DNA from 4 places in the Paenibacillus sp. EC2-1 genome. Region 1 is predicted to be linked to each of the others. Evidence: riboswitches for the same ligand, from Rfam matches in the RefSeq annotation. Region 1 holds a riboswitch; each other region holds the start of a gene.

Evidence for each region. A riboswitch is a leader RNA that binds a small molecule or an ion and turns the genes downstream of it on or off. The one in region 1 is predicted to bind cyclic di-AMP.
Region 2: it holds a riboswitch for cyclic di-AMP, as region 1 does, so the genes downstream of both, ACK8P5_RS21280 (TrkH family potassium uptake protein) here and ACK8P5_RS24465 (hypothetical protein) in region 1, are expected to answer to the same signal.
Region 3: it holds a riboswitch for cyclic di-AMP, as region 1 does, so the genes downstream of both, ACK8P5_RS10595 (NlpC/P60 family protein) here and ACK8P5_RS24465 (hypothetical protein) in region 1, are expected to answer to the same signal.
Region 4: it holds a riboswitch for cyclic di-AMP, as region 1 does, so the genes downstream of both, ACK8P5_RS11715 (APC family permease) here and ACK8P5_RS24465 (hypothetical protein) in region 1, are expected to answer to the same signal.

Annotation. Positions count from the first base shown of each region.
Region 1 is NZ_CP186006.1:5,212,640-5,216,846, forward strand. It holds gene ACK8P5_RS24450 (MFS transporter) at 1-193, shown strand, start outside; gene ACK8P5_RS24455 (TrmB family transcriptional regulator) at 287-1,051, opposite strand; gene ACK8P5_RS24460 (hypothetical protein) at 1,153-1,602, opposite strand; cyclic di-AMP (ydaO/yuaA leader) riboswitch at 1,983-2,192, shown strand; cyclic di-AMP (ydaO/yuaA leader) riboswitch at 2,310-2,476, shown strand; gene ACK8P5_RS24465 (hypothetical protein) at 2,603-3,013, shown strand; gene ACK8P5_RS24470 (potassium-transporting ATPase subunit F) at 3,175-3,240, shown strand; gene kdpA (potassium-transporting ATPase subunit KdpA) at 3,271-4,207, shown strand, end outside.
Region 2 is NZ_CP186006.1:4,553,860-4,558,066, forward strand. It holds gene ACK8P5_RS21270 (LysR family transcriptional regulator) at 1-563, shown strand, start outside; gene ACK8P5_RS21275 (potassium channel family protein) at 630-1,295, opposite strand; gene ACK8P5_RS21280 (TrkH family potassium uptake protein) at 1,312-2,655, opposite strand; cyclic di-AMP (ydaO/yuaA leader) riboswitch at 2,718-2,860, opposite strand; gene ACK8P5_RS21285 (CPBP family intramembrane glutamic endopeptidase) at 3,181-4,207, shown strand, end outside.
Region 3 is NZ_CP186006.1:2,235,601-2,239,807, forward strand. It holds gene ACK8P5_RS10585 (endonuclease MutS2) at 1-1,869, opposite strand, end outside; gene ACK8P5_RS10590 (hypothetical protein) at 1,897-2,172, opposite strand; cyclic di-AMP (ydaO/yuaA leader) riboswitch at 2,477-2,618, shown strand; gene ACK8P5_RS10595 (NlpC/P60 family protein) at 2,621-3,487, shown strand; gene ACK8P5_RS10600 (GNAT family N-acetyltransferase) at 3,587-3,883, opposite strand; gene ACK8P5_RS10605 (hypothetical protein) at 3,993-4,207, shown strand, end outside.
Region 4 is NZ_CP186006.1:2,464,006-2,468,212, forward strand. It holds gene ACK8P5_RS11700 (stalk domain-containing protein) at 1-461, opposite strand, end outside; gene ACK8P5_RS11705 (sigma-70 family RNA polymerase sigma factor) at 613-1,068, shown strand; gene ACK8P5_RS11710 (DUF4179 domain-containing protein) at 1,055-1,921, shown strand; cyclic di-AMP (ydaO/yuaA leader) riboswitch at 2,254-2,411, shown strand; gene ACK8P5_RS11715 (APC family permease) at 2,547-4,207, shown strand, end outside.

The DNA of each region.
Region 1 (4,207 bases):
GAACTCTTCTATGTTCCACTTGGGGATTGCACTTGGTTCCATGATCGGTAGTGCGGTTATTGCCCAAAGCTCGGTTGCTAACAACCCTTGGGTGGGAGGTACGATTGCCGCCGTTGCCTTTGGCGTAGCTGCCTTCTCACTGACCCGCAATTCCACAGGCAAGAAAGAACAGACCGTCTCGGCTTCGTCATAGTATTCAAGTTAATAATGACAATGTTTGTTAGACTTTTCTGTCATACACATGAAAGCCCCCGGCCTATGCAGCCAGGGGCTTCTTCGTATATATCTAATATCGAAGTCGGAGCAACAGAGACTTAATCTCCTCGTCCTTAAACATCTCTTCCGGATATTTACGGCTGAACGCCGTCAGCGCCATATCATGATAGAAAAACTCAGCAAATACCTTCACAAAGGGCTGTGCCTGCGTCCGGATTGCTTGCCAGCTCCCCTGCTCCACACCTGCGAACAGCAGCTGCTTCGTATCGATCACAAGAAGCATAAATCTCTCTAACTTATCGTGATCTGCGGTAGGGTTCAGAACATATAACTTCGACAAGTTAACATCAGGGTGATCACTCCCCGTCACCAGTGCCTCAACACGCACGCCCTCACGTTCTTTACGGTTCAGTAGATCCGTAATTTCACTAAATTCGTCGCTCCACATGGAGACGAGAACAGACTCCTGTGCTTCCTCAATCATCTGCTTGCAGAACGCTTGAATGGAGCTGTGCGACTTCAGACTCCACACCTGGTCATCCACAACCTGTTTACGGACACCTGCTGAACGAAGCTCCTTTATATCACTTTCAAACTCATGCGTCAGCTTGTCAATGACTGCCTCAACAGGCAGTGCTGTATAGGTTCGCTTTTTACCGGATACGGTGTCCATCACGATTCCCTTATCAACTAGACGATCAAGCACCTCATAAATCTTGGCCTTGGGAACACCAGAGAGCTTCACAATACTTGATGCATCCATCGCCTCACCGCTCGTTACCAGCGTTTCATATACTTTACTCTCGTACTGCGAGTACCCGAATTGTAGAAGCATAGCTCCTCCTTGTACACTCTTGTTACCCTCTATGTTACCGGAGCGCGGGCCGATTGACCAGTCCACTCATAACACCTAACCATATATATTTAATAAATGAATTAGAACCAAAAATACGCACGTGAACAATCCATTAGAAAAGAACGCTCCAATGGCAAGCTGCCTAACCGCTTCCGCTCATGGCTCTGTTGAAAATTCAAGGATAAATCCGTTAGAGCAGACTCCGCGAGTCTACATCGAAGAGCTCCCCATTCCTGCCGCTCTACAATTCGCAGAGCTTCCTCCAGAGGTAATCCCTTCAAATGCCTAAATACAGATGACCAGCGCACCAGATCCGCGAACTCTCTTGTCTCTGGCAGTGTATACTCCGCATAGCCAGAAGCCGTACTGCAAGATATTTTGAGCAAGCCGCAGTTCGGGCTACTTATATTCCTTGGTAAAAACCGTTCAGCATAAGCACAGTCAAAACGAAAAATTTCGATATAACGTATCGTTGTCTCTTGTAATGTAGGTTCCGTTAACGCTGGCAAAGGTTCGATTATTCTAGCCATGACGCGTGTCTCCTTTTCATCGGTTCGATTACAACTCTATTTGTAGATCATATGGATGAAGTTGGATGAATCATACGTTATGTCCCTTCCAAAGTAAATATCCATAACAGGTCTATATCTTCAAAAAACACACGAAAATGCCAAGTGAAAACGCGTACATTACACCCTTACATCGATTATCTATCCAAATGCACAGTATCTTGCGAGTTTGCTTATTTCGGGAGATAAACAGAGAAATATAGAGCATCATGCAGTATAAATGAGAATTCAACTCACTTATCACCCTTTCTGGTTATAAAACAGCTCAATACATGCTTCTCCCTCGATTTACATTCTAAATCGCCAGAAGTATGATACGAAGCATGAATTGAACAATGAATTCACTTGAATCGCTGAATGCCCTTGTCATGTAAGGGATCGGGGGAACCAAATCAAGAGATGTGCAAGGTGGTGTGAGAGCCGCCTGAAGCATCTTCCAGGGGTGAATCCTGCTTCTAAATCCAATGAAATACTGGATTTCAGGTGCAGGTAGGGCGACTCTCACCGCCCGAATCCGTCAGCTAACCTCGTAAGCGTTAGAGCTTAAGCCATTTATGCCTTAATCTGCATAGATTCGCTTGCTTATAGGAGAGGATGATGAAGCTTGTGATCGGGTAATCTCGACCACAGAGGCCTCTAGCCCTCTGTGGTTTCTTTAGATGAACAAATGCTTTTATTCGCTGAGTCCTTGAACGGAAAAGGAACGGGGGAACCAAACGGGAGATATGCATTTCTCTCTGGGGTGAATCTCATCGGCAGGATCACTGCCTATGGGTAGGGCGACTCTCACGCCCGAATCCGTCAGCTAACCTCGTAAGCGTTACTTAGAGAGAGGCAACGATTGTCGTGTGCAGGGCACGGTGTATTTCACTGTGCCATCTTAAAGCCACGGGAAGAGTGATCCTCCTTCCCTGTGGCTTTTTTTGTTGTCTTCTCTTTCTAACCATTAGGAGGAGAAATCATGGAGGAATGGCAAGAAATGATATTAGTATCCGCACCAACCAAGGCTGGAGAGGAATTTATCCACCAGCTCATCTATTATAAAATCCCGTTCGCAGCGATCGCGAATAACCGTGCAGAACGGGATCGTCTTGAGAGCATCGGGACGAAGAACATCGTCTTCATTGATACCACCGATGAACAAACCTGGATCATACCGGATTTTTCCGTGAGCAAGGTGTTTCTGTTCGAAAGCAGCCTGAATTTATGCTGCCGTTACTTGCGGATATGCCGCACATGGACAACGGATCCAATCTATGTCATCACGCATTCAAGCAATCCCAGATTAATTTATAAAGGACTTGGCGCTACCTTTGTGATTCATACCAATAACCATCATGTGTCCTTCTTAGTTTCATCACTCACCAGCTAACCTTGATCCATACTTCATTAAACATGTTTTGGAGGGATTTACATGCAGGATTTGTACATGGTGCTCATTCTCGGAGGAACCTACACGCTATTCACCCTGTTTCTATCCTGGTGTGGACGCGTAGTCCATGAACCGGAGGCAGATAACGAATGATCATTATTATGTTATTGCTGATTTTTATCTTTCTATATTTGATTTACGCGCTGATTCACCCGGAACAATTCTAGGGGTGCTATTGAAGGAGGAAGCAATCAATCATGGGCATTATACAAATTGCCATCGTTATTCTAGTTCTGGTGCTGCTCGTTAAACCAATCGGAACTTACGTGTATCATGTATTTCGCGATGAAGCCAGCAGGACGGATAAATGGTTCTCATGGGTAGAGAAACCGATCTACCGATTAATCGGGCTTAAAGAACGTAAGGGCATGACTTGGAAAGTATATGCCCTTAGCTTTGTAATGACGAACATCGTACTCGTCGCCGTTGGGTATCTCATCCTACGGCTGCAAAAGGCGCTTCCTTTCAATCCGAACGGGGTTGATCATATGGAGCCGACACTGTCATTTAACACCATCATCAGCTTTATGACGAACACGAATCTCCAGCACTATAGTGGTGAATCAGGACTGTCCTACTTCTCTCAGATGGCTGTCATCACGATGATGATGTTCACCTCCGCTGCAACGGGGCTATGTGTCGCGATCGCATTCATTCGGGCGATTACGAGTAAGGGAACGACCATTGGTAACTTCTTCGAGGATTTTGTTAAGGCACATACAAGAATATTTATCCCCTTAGCTTTTGCTGTGGCTCTGTTGCTCGTTGCTCTGCATGTTCCTCAAACCTTAAAACCTACGATTAACGTAACGACGCTTGAGGGTACCGAGCAGCAAGTATCGGTGGGTCCGGTGGCGGCACTAGAGTCCATCAAACATCTGGGTACGAACGGCGGTGGATTTTTCGGTGTGAATTCTTCACATCCATTTGAGAATCCGAGTCCGCTCACGAATGTAATCGAAATCTTATCCATGTGGTGCATTGCGGCAGCTCTGCCGTACACGTTCGGCTTGTTCGCGAAGAACCGGAAGCAAGGGTGGGTTATTTTCTCCGTCATGATGGTTCTGTTTACCTTGTTTCTATCGCTTGCCTATGTCTCGGAATCGAGCGGAAATCCTGCAATGAACCAGCTTG
Region 2 (4,207 bases), 660 kb from region 1:
CTGAGATCAAATTAGTAACAGGAAAAACACATGAAATTGTTTCTTATGTCCGTGATAAACGGGTGGATGTTGGAATTGTTGCTTCATCTATTAATCAGCCTGGCTTAAATTGCATCCCTCTCTTTGATGACCACCTTGAACTCGTCGTACCCACAACACATCCTTTAGCAGATAGTCTCGATGTCGGAATTGAACAGCTCCAAGGGATGCCTATGATCATCTTCTCAACTGGAACCTGGTACCGAAAGTTAACGGACGATCTATTTCATCGCTGTGGAATTATGCCTGATATTCGCATGGAAATCGATTCGTTCGAAGCGATCGTGCGGCTTATTCCTACTTGTAAAGCGGCAGCATTACTTCCGAAATCATATCTTCGCCCCCAATTGCTTTCGGACAACGGTCTTGTTGATATTCACATTCCTGCTCTAGTCGAAACGAGACGGACAACAAGCCTCATCTATGGAAACGCATCCGAACTAAGCAATGCAGCCAACAGGTGGATTGCCGAAACAGAGGTCCTATTTAGAGAACTTCAAGAGAACCAACAACAAACAACCTGACGCGAAGCGCGCCAGGTTGTTTACACTCATATCTGGTATCACCAGAATCGTATTTATAATTACATATTACATATTTACAACTTCACCTTCAAAACGATCAATGTTCTCCTTCGCTCCAATAACAACCATGATATCTCCAGCACGCAGCACATCCATGGCAGTCGGAGCCACAATGACACCCGCACGTTGGTTCAGCGCTACTACGCTAATCCCATAACGAACACGCGTGTTTAACTCATTTAATGTTTTGCCGTCCATACATTCCGTTACCGTCATCTCTACAATTCGGTATTCTTTAGAGAGCTCTATATAATCGAGAAGATTCGGTGTAACAAGTTGATGAGCGACACGAATTCCCATATCTCTCTCCGGGAAAATAACCCTGTCTACACCCAGCTTTTGCAGCGCCCGTCCGTGTAGCACAGAGATTGCTTTGGCTACGACCGTATTAACACCTAATTCCTTAAGAAGAATTGCTGCAAGAATACTCGTTTGAATTTCGTCTCCTATAGCCACGATGCCACAGTCAAAATTACGAATACCAAGCGATTTAAGTACTTCTTCGTCTGTCGCATCAGCGACCACAGTATGGGTGAGGAGCTCACTCATATCTTCGACCACTTCTTCATCTTGGTCGATCCCGAGAACCTCATATCCTAATTCCATCAATTCAAGCGCAAGGCTTGAACCGAATCTCCCCAGCCCTATCACTGCAAACTGCTTTGGTTTCATTTCTTAGCCAATCTCCTTATCCAATAATCATTTTACCTTCGGGATGACGATACAACTCTTTACCTTTCTTGGGTCCTAATGCATAAGCAAGTGTTAATGGACCAAGACGACCAGCAAACATCGTTACACAGATAAGTAACTTACCGAAGAGCGACAACTCAGGAGTTAATCCCATAGACAGCCCTACCGTACCAAATGCTGACGTAGCTTCAAAGAGTATAGTGAGGAAGCTGCTATCCTCTGTCGTCGATAGAATCATCGACACTGTAATAACCAGCAGTAGTGCAAGCAGCGTAATCGTTAACGCTTTAAGAATTCGCTCCTGAACCAAACGGTATCTGAACAACACAATATCGTCTCGGCCTCGCATCATGGCAATAACAGCGGCAATCATCATTGTGAATGTTGTCGTTTTGATACCACCACCCGTAGAGCCTGGAGAAGCTCCGATAAACATCAGTATAACCATGAAAAATTGAGTAGCCTGACGTAGCTCAGTTATATCTAGTGTGTTGGCTCCCGCTGTTCTCGGCGTAACCGACTGGAAGAAGGAGCCTAGAATTTTCCCGCCCCAATTCAGCGAGCCTAGTGTCTCTGGATTTGTAAATTCAAAGATAAAAATAACCACAGCACCTATGAGAATCAGCGACCCTGTCATGGATAACACCACTTTAGAATGCAGTGAAAGCCTCCGACTCTTCCTATAATCAACCAGATCAGCCATGACGATAAATCCAATCCCTCCGGATACAATCAGGAACATCACCACAAAGTTAACAAGCGGATCATATACAAATCCAGTCAAGCTCTTAAAGTCGCCAAACAGATCAAATCCCGCATTATTAAACATGGTTACCGCATGGAAAACGCCGAAATAAAGCGCCTTACCAAACGGCATATCAAAAGCCCATCGGATGGTTAGTAGTGTCGCTCCGCACGCTTCAATCACTAAGGAGTACAGTAGAACCCTGCGGATCAAGCGCACGATTCCTTCCATAGAAGATTGATTCATCGCTTCCTGAAGAACTAGACGGTCTTTCAATGAAATGCGTCGCTTCAATACAAGCGCGAACAGTGTTGCCATGGTCATGAAACCCAGACCACCGATCTGTATCATTATCATGATGACAACCTGTCCGAAGGAACTGAAGAATGTCCCTGTATCCACCACGACAAGACCTGTTACACAGGTAGCAGATGTCGCCGTGAACAAAGCATCCATAAAGTTCAGCGGTTCCCCTGTCGTATTGGAAATCGGGAGCATGAGAAGCATCGTCCCAATCAGGATAATGGCCCCAAATCCCATGACGAGAATTTGCGGCGGCGACAAGCGAAGCCATTTAATTTTGGAAGTCAACATGTTCACCTCTTTAAAAAAATCAAAGAAAAAAAGACACTGGAAATCCAATGCCTTACGCGGTTGGGTTCCTGTGCTACAGCCTACGAGGTTAGCTGACGGATTCGGGCATAACACAGGTCGCCCTATTCACTACCTTTCGGAAGCGAAATTCACCCCACTTAAATGGTTCCCCCATTTTCATTACGAAATTCGGCTGATCTATTCAATTAACGTTATCCAATATTATGATTCATGAACATGTTCAATAGCATGTAGTGATTATAACGCAATCCTTTAAGGATACCAAAGCCGTTTTAGACTTAAATTAACTTAAAAATGAACCGAATTGGGCATATTCTAGAGTAGTAGCACATGGTTATCTACGCTTTTCGGAATCTTTCCTTCATTTTCATCGAATTTTTCATAAATTTGAATGGGATAAGCCGTTTGTGTCTTTCATATCTATGTTATATTGACTTTATGTCTTCATGAAAACAGATAGCTTAATCTAATTGATAACTCGCTAATGCCAAAAGGAGGAATGACATGAATAAAGCAGGACACCCTCTTCATCTTAAATCTGACAAACAACCATTGGTACTACTTGGAATTATTGGTCTCATTCTATTTCTCATCTTTCAGGTCTTTCCATCCACAGCCTCTATTTCATCCGAGGTCAAAACACCCGAAATGATCACCAAGGAGGCAGCCATCAGTGCTGCTGAAAGATTCGCACAAGAACATCTGCAGTATAGTAGGACTTCTTCCACTGACAAACCTCTCGTTACATATCAATCCAGATCTGATGTTTATGGATATCTATCTAAAGAGAATTTGCTCCGCGAATACAATAAAAAGTTTGAGAGCAAATACCCCTATGATGTCTTTCGAGTTCGGTTAGTGCAAGCTGATGGAGTAGCCCTAAACGTAGACGTCCATATGCAGAATGCTAGTGTAGCAGGGTTTTCTTATGATCTGCCTGACTCTAGTTATGAAGGTGCCCTCCTGCAAAAAGGTGACGTCCGCAATCAGATGCTTCGTTTAATCGAAGGAGAGATGTCACTGACTGAAAAGATGTCACTAGCTGAGCCTTGGCTAGAGAGAGAAGGATATAGTCTATCCAACCTGAAACAGATCACCAAAGAAGGGGAGCCTGGACTGATATATCAAGACCCCGAAGCTAAGATTGGGAGTTCACAGCTCCAGCTGAAATTCTCCTTCGAGGATAATCAACTTCGTTCCTATGAACCTGTATTTTCGGTTCCGAAGGACCACACAGCCTATGTAGAGAAACAGACACTAAACGCAACGCTGCTCACTCTACTGGGATATGGTTTATTCACGCTAATCTTGGGGATCTTAGCCATTGTATACAGTGTAAAAACGAAAGCTCACACATCATTTAAACGTGGTATCTTTCTTGCCGTGTTCCTGTTTGTTATTCAGATGCTGAATACCTACAACCTAATTCCCGTCTTCCAAGCGGAAGGTATGTCAGATGCCGGTATCATGGGTATGATGATTTTTTATGCCGTATATTCTCTTGTATTCTCAGCACTCTTGTACTTCTCTC
Region 3 (4,207 bases), 2.5 Mb from region 1:
GTGATTGATTTTGAATTTTTGTTTCTGTATAAGAACACCCACCATGCCGCGAGAATCAATCGTTTCGTAGACAACACCTGTCCGGTTCATTGATGACACGTATACACTATCCCCTAGTTGATAGGAAGGAAGTGACCGAGCAGGAGCGGGATTATCATCATGATCCGCTTGACGTTCAATTTTGTCTTCTAGTTGATGAAGTGGCGCCGAAGCTTTCTCTAGTGACGATGTGTCCTTAATCATATGATCTGCAGGAGTGGAGTCAAGTGTCATACCACTGATTGTTGTGTCTTTTTCACTCACAGACTTACTGTCTTTCGTGAATACTGTACCTTCCTGGGTTCGCCCTGCTTCTGATATTTGGCGGGAGCGAGTGATGATAGAAGATGGGATACCTAATTTTTCGGCTATAACGAAAGCGTAACTCTGACCGGCTTCTCCGATCTTTAATCGGTACTTCGGTTCTAGTGTTTCCGTATCAAATTCCATTCGTGCATTTTCGAAACCAGATGTCATTGTGGCGAAATTCTTGATTTCGGTAAAATGAGTCGTTACCACCACGGTTGATTTTCGGCGATAGAGCTCTTCGAGCACAGCGATAGAAAGTCCAACCCCTTCTCCAGGATCTGTACCTGAAGCCATTTCGTCTAACAGAATCAAAGTTTTGCCGTTGGCGGTATCTAGAATGTGTTTAACATTTCTAATATGAGCGGAGAATGTGCTGAGTGCATGTTCAATGCTCTGTCCATCACCGATATCGACGGAGAGATGTTCAAATACGCTGCACATACTATTCTCCTCTACAGGTATGAGTAAGCCGGATTGTACCATCAAAGTTAACAAGCCTACCGTTTTCAGTGTCAAGGTCTTACCGCCTGTGTTCGGTCCTGTAATAATTAGAGACCGATAATTGTGTCCGATTGTAAAATCCAACGGAACCATGTGAGACCCGATCAGAGGATGGGTAGCTTGTTTAAGTGAAATAACACCTTGATCGTTCAGCTGAACGTCTCTTCCACCGATCGACAATGCATATTTTCCTCTTGCGATGATGAAATCATATAATCCTACGGTGTCGGTATTCAAGTTCAGTTCATGGTTATATTTCTCAGCTAGAGCGGTTAATTCACTCAATACCTTGGTTTCTTCACGAGCTTCATCTGATTGAAGATAACTGAGCTCCATCTGAAGACTAGAGACTTCGGTTGGTTCAATATAGACGGTCTGACCGCTTGCTGATTCATCAAGCACAGTGCCATTCACCAGTCTGCGATGTTCTTTTTTAATAGGTAGAACAAATCGTCCATTCCTTTTGCTGATCAGCGACTCTTGCATAATATCCTTGTGTTTATGAAGTAGGCTATCCAGTTTGCGTTTAATCCGTTCTTCACACACGATGATTTTCTTGCGAATTTTTGCCAGGTCTTTACTAGCTGCATCAACAACACGACCGCCGTGAATACATTGCTCAATTTCTGTTAGAAGCGGTGTTAACTCATACATGGAGGAAGCGTATGAGGCAATGGTAGGAGCGATTTCACTCTTGCTAGTCATATAACGAATGAGCTGCCTACAGCTGCGTAAAAATTGCACTATGTGTGTGAAATCTCTTTCACTGAGCACATATCCTGTTCCAAGTAACTGTAAAACTGGCTCGATTCCTTCAAGTGATGGGATTGGAACACTCGCACCTGCACGGAGAAGAGTGCGAGCTTCCGCAGTCTGATCAAGCTGATGGCGGACAGCTTTAAGCTGGGTTAGTGGTTTCATCTCAAGAATATGCCTTTTACCAACATACGAAACAGCGAATCGTTCCAAGTCTTGCTGCACCTTATCGTATTGAAGTTGTTTTAGAGTGGTTAAATTCATGCGGATCATAACTCCTTTTTCTGTGATTTATACATTCCTGAAGCAGCCCCGGGCAACAAAAAAAGGCAGAGAATGAACCATAGGTTCACTCTCTGCCTTTAGACAAGTCTGCCTGCATATACGATGTCTGGTTAGAATATGCCGACTAAATAACAGCATACTCGTAAAAAATCCGCGCTGAACACTCAGCACGGATAAATAGACGCCAATATACAGGATAGACATCCTGGGCTTCAATTGATATCCGTAGTTCTTAACTAATTGCATAGACGGAAAAATCCACAAGAAAATAAACATAGCCATTTCGGACTATGATTCAAGAAATTTCCAGTCTTATGAAATTTGGTTAGTTAAGAACGCTCACCGACATCAAAATCTCTCCTTAAATAGAAGGTATGAAATAAATATAAATTTTTTTATAGGTGAAAGTCAAGGTGATATATGAAGTAATTCTAAAAAAATAGCCAGTCATTGACGTTGTTATAGGTATCGAAAAAGTATCAATTTACGTTTAAATAGTTACAATCTATTCATAATTTCATGAAACGGACACAATTTAGACGTAAATTGTCTTGCTGGATGTGTTACCTTATTATGAGTAACTTGGAATAACTAATGGCTGAATCCAAGCGAGCATAACGTTTGGTACGGGGGATCTTAATTTTGGGGTGAATGTTTATTTTTATAAACTAGGAAATACCTCTTTCCGAATCCGGCAACTAACCTCGGAAGCAACAAGGAGGAAAACATCATGAATAACATACTGAAGAAACTTCTATTATCCGGAGCGATTGTTGCTTCATCATTCGCTCTTAGTGCTAATTTTGCAAGTGCCGCAACGTCTTCCATAAAGGTTCAAATTAATGATTCACTAGTATCATTCCCGGACCAGAAACCATTTATTGACGCAAAAGGATATACGCAGGTACCGATTCGCATGATCGGAGAAAAGCTGGGTGCAACGGTTAAATATGAGAAAGTTAACTCATACATAGTTAAGGTAACAATTAAAAAAGGAAGTACCACAATTGTACTGAAGTCAGGTTCAAGCATTGCTACTGTTGGCTCCAAACAAGTTAGAATGGACACAACGATGCGCGTGGTAGAAGGACGTTCATACGTTCCACTTCGTTTTGTTACCGAAACATTCGGATTCACGCTCAAATGGGATTCTAAGAACAATATTGCTATGTTGAGTACAGATGGCAAAACCTATAAACCAGCTTGGACAGCTCCAGCGCAAAGCGCATCCAAAGGAGCCCGGGTAGTGACTGAAGCTAAGAAACACTTAGGTGTTAAATACGTATGGGGCGGTTCTTCTCCATCGCAAGGATTTGACTGCTCTGGCTACATTCGTTATGTATATGGCAAAATGGGTGTGAGCTTGCCGCACAGTTCCATTTCGATGCATGATAACCATGGAACTCCAGTTTCAAAAAGCAATCTTAAACAAGGTGATCTGGTATTCTTTATCACCAATAAAGTTTCAACTTCGCATGTAGGTATTTACATTGGGAATAATGAATTTATTTCGGCTACAAGTAAAGGAATTACGATCGCGAACATTAACAGTTCCTATTGGGGGCCGAAATATAATGGTGCAAACCGAATTTTTTAATATCGTGAATAGCAAAGGGTTGTCTCCACGTCATCATTGATGACAAATCGGGGACAGCCCTTTTTTTGTGGCCAATATGTTTTGGGGGATGTCCGTCAATTAATGTAGTAGGTCACGATCTTCGGGAAATTTATCGAAATGATATGCTGCATAGGAGCAAGCGGGATTGATTTTCAAATTCTCTGTTCTAGCATAATCGATGACTTTACGAATAAGCTTCTCGGCAATTCCTTTACCCCTTAATGAAGAGTCAACAAAAGTATGATCTATGCTAATAACATCATTACCGAGGGATGTAAAAGTGATTTCGGCAACGTTCTTTCCTTGTTCTTTGATATAGAATCGTCCTGTATCTGACTGAATTTCCATCATGGATGTTAACCTCCTTTGATCTATTTTTTATTTACCCGAATTTAGTATGCTCTAAACGATTCTCTATAGGCAATACACCCTATGCTAGGCGTCTGCATATGATGAGGTAAGGATAATTCAAAGGAGTGACGATATGACAACATACTCGACTCACCAAGTCGTGTATCAATGCGACCAACATACAGCGAACTCATTGATGCAGCACAAGGAAAAAGTACATCATACGTGCAAAAACGCTGTAAATCGTAAAGTGCGGATACAGACGGTCGATAATGAGATGATCGAGGGAATCGTAGTAGGCGTGGACGCAAAATTCGTATATCTTAATATTGATAATGGTGGTTCTCG
Region 4 (4,207 bases), 2.7 Mb from region 1:
TTGATGTTCACCACAATTTGCAATCCATCCAATGTAAGATGGGCTTCTTTGGATTGTTGATTCCAAGTCACATTTGCACCTAGTGACTGACTTATAAATCGAAGCGGGACATAAGTAGAGCCATCAATAATCTGAGCCGGAGAGTCAGTCTCAATATATTTAAGGTCGTATTCAAGATCTTCAGAGACAGATGGAGTAAGCACAATTCCTCGATTAACGTTTGTCGCTAGTAGAATTTTAGTATCATCTTTTTGTAAGGATATGGTCTTTTCGTTCTGATACCACTTCACAGGTATATTCAATTGTTCAGAGACAGCTCGTAATGGAATGAAGACACGATTATTGAGTATGAGCCCATGGTCTATGTTAGCATCTTGTTTCGCCGCATAAACCGGAGATGAAAGCACGGGTACCATCAGTAAAACGATCGCAGCCAACTTTAAAGTAACTCGTTTAAACACATAACCCCTCCTATGATTACTAAACTTATCCAATATCTTAGTTGTACATTACACCCATGAGTTATTAAATTCAAATAAAAAAACTGTTTTACGTGTTTGCTCGTCTTCATTCATAGAACGTTTTATAGAGAAAGGAAAAAGAGAGGAGATCATGATGGGCTCCCAAGCCGAGATGAAAAAGGTGGTGCTGGCAGGAACGGATGAAGAGACCGATTTTTACCAGTCCATTATAGAACACCAAGATACACTGATCAGTATTGCATATAGTTACTTGCGCAATCGGCATGATGCCCTCGAAGCCGTGCAGGAGATGACTTGCCGAGCATGGGTTAAGTATTCAACATTAAAAGATAAGAAGGCATTTAAAGCTTGGATCATTCGTATCTTGATCTATGTTTGTATTGATGAACAGAGACGACGTAAACGGGCAGTACTGTTGCCTGATGAAGAGTTGGAAAAAGCCACTCATGAACATGTTTTTGAAGGATTCAATCATGACAGACTTGTGATATGGTCTCTTCTGAAAAAGGTAAAACCCAAGTATCGCCATGTGCTGCTTCTAAAATACTACAATGACATGACATTATCAGAGATTGCTGCGATTTAAGTTTAAGAGTATGGCCGCCTACGATATTGATGGAGGTACATTGGAGTCTGCGATACGAAATGACTATATACAGGTGATCAACAAGTCGGCGAAATCAGGACCTTACCAGATTACCATCGATGCCGTTACTGCAGACGAGAACAAGTTAATCTTGTTGTATACGGCTACATCAGATTCGACTCAGGAAATATATGATGTGAACAGTGTTCGCATGACAGACATACAAACAGGTCGTTATCTAGGGAATACGTCGAAAATTGGTGGCTTGGAAGGTCAGAGCTGGCAGGGGCGTTCAACGTTAGAACTTGATCGTAGTAAGCCTTTACCGAATCGTATTGAAGTCGATTTCCAAATTGCCTCCGTTGATCCCGGTAAGCTTTCTGATCCCAAGACAGGCACGATCCGTTCAGAGATGAACTATTCAGAGCGAATAAAGGTAGAGTTCGACTTGGACCCGAAATTTTCTTTAACCAAGACGGAGATATATAAACCGGATCAATCGTTCATGCTTGGCGATCATCAAGTGTTGTTATCCAAGGTTGAAGTTTCTCCGCTGATGACAAGAGCTACATTCGTATATAATCCTGGGAAAACAAATAATTTTAAAACTAGAACTTCAATTAGCGAAATGCTTAATCACCATGAAATTGTCTCAGAAACGGCTGAAGGGAAAATGTACAAAGCGCCTAGTATCTCAGGAGGCGGAACTGAGGACGGGATGCAGTATGTATTCGGCAGCAATATGCTGGATGAGCCCCAATCAATCGTTATGAAGTTATCTCCTGAACTCAACAGATCAAAAACAACAGTACAGGAACCTGAAGAGCCTGTAATTGAGCTTAAAATAAAATGAGAGTTCTTAAAAGTTGATCCTATATGGAGAATAGGCACCTAGCGTTCGTGTTTAGTCCACATTAAGTCGCCTTATTGGCTCAAAATCAGATCATTCATAAAAGAAAAGAGCAGACCTAAATGCGTCTGCTCTTTTTTTCTGTAATAACAAGAGCGAAATCGAGATAATTCACGATAATAAGGGTGTTGAGCCTTTGTAATCGGTATCATGAAATTATATCCGGCATTTTTAAACCGATTTGTGTCTCTTTGGATCTTTACAGTAAGTACGGGATGGGAGTAAGATTCATTCATAATCTTGAATGTGATTCCAGTTTGGAAGCAACATTGAATAGTCCTAGATCGCTGAATTCTTAATCAGAAGCGGGGGAACCATTAAGATGAGGCTAATCTCATCTCAGGGGTGAATCACTTGGCTAGTTACTAAGTGTAGGGATACTTTCGATCCCGAATCCGTCAGCTAACCTCGTAAGCGTTATGAAAGAGGATTTGTCGTGAACTTTGTTTCTTCAAGTCACGGGAAAGTCCAACTTTCCTGTGGCTTTTTTGATGTGCCTAAATGCTGATACGGGACGCCGTAAGACACATCCATTCCTTTAATTTTATCCACTGGCGGTGAACTAACGATGGCAGCATTAAAAAGACTTTTGATAGGTCGACCATTGAAATCGAACGAGTTAGGAGAACAAAAACTTAACAAGAAAAAAGCACTAGCCATTCTATCCTCGGATGCTTTATCATCCGTGGCATATGGTCCTGAACAAATCCTACTTGTTCTCATTACAATAAGTGGAGCAGCTCTTTGGTATTCAATACCTATTGGGATCGGAGTATTGGTTCTACTAACGGCCTTGATACTTTCTTATCGTCAGATCATTTATGCTTATCCGCACGGTGGTGGAGCGTATGTTGTATCTAAGCAAAATCTAGGAGTTCTCCCTGGACTTGTTGCCGGGGGTTCTTTACTCGTGGATTATGTTTTGACTGTAGCGGTCAGCGTCTCAGCAGGAACAGATGCATTGACTTCGGCATTTCCAGCACTCCATGAACATACGGTGAGTATAGCTGTTGCATTTGTCATACTGATCACAATTCTAAATCTCCGTGGAGTAACCGAATCTGCTACGGTGTTAGCATACCCTGTCTATTTATTCGTATTTGCATTATTTATTTTGATTGTGGTGGGTATGTACAATATATTCACGGGGCATGTTTCTCCAGATTTACATGCTCCGATCGGTACGCCAGTTGCTGGAATTAGTTTGTTTTTACTTTTAAAGGCATTCGCCTCAGGAAGTTCGGCACTCACAGGCGTTGAAGCGATTTCCAATGCAATTCCTAACTTTAAAGACCCTGCACCTAAAAATGCAGCAAGAACACTAATGGCCATGGGAATCCTATTAGCTGTATTATTCTCAGGGATTGTATTCCTTGCCTATTATTATGGGATAGCACCCACAGCGCAGGAGACCGTCGTATCTCAAATAGCCAATCAGACTTTTGGACGTAATTTTATGTACTTCTTTATCCAGGGAACTACAGCACTTATTCTTATCCTTGCTGCCAACACAGGCTATTCAGCATTTCCACTTCTTGCAGTTAATCTAGCTAAGGATAAATTTATTCCCAGAATGTTTACCGCACGGGGAGATCGGTTAGGATATTCAAACGGTATTATGATTCTCGGCTTCTTATCCATACTGCTGATTATTGCTTTCCATGGTCAAACCGAGCACCTCATTCCCTTATACGCAGTGGGTGTATTTATACCATTCACACTTTCTCAGACAGGGATGATGTTGAAATGGATTCGCGAGAAACCGGAAGGCTTTATGCCAAAACTATTAATTAATACAATAGGTGCCGTGATCAGTTTAACGGTATTCCTAATGTTCTTCATGACTAAGTTTGCTCAGGTATGGCCATTCTTTATATTCTTACCGGTCATCGTGTATCTGTTCTATCGAATTAAGAAGCATTATGATGCTGTTGGTGAACAACTGCGCATCACAACTTGTGAACCATCGGTTGAAATCAAAGGTAATGTTGTTATTCTACCGGTGTCAGGAATAACTCATGTCGTTGAGCATTCATTAAACTATGCGAAGTCTTTATCAGCTGACCAAGTTATTGCACTCTACATTCCGTTTGAAAGAGAAGAGTTAACTCGATTCGAAGAAAAGTGGAAGAAGTGGAGACCCGATGTTAGGCTTGTGACGATAAATTCTCCATACCGGAGTATTATTCATCCATTAGGTAAATTTATTGATACTGTGCAGCGTAAAGC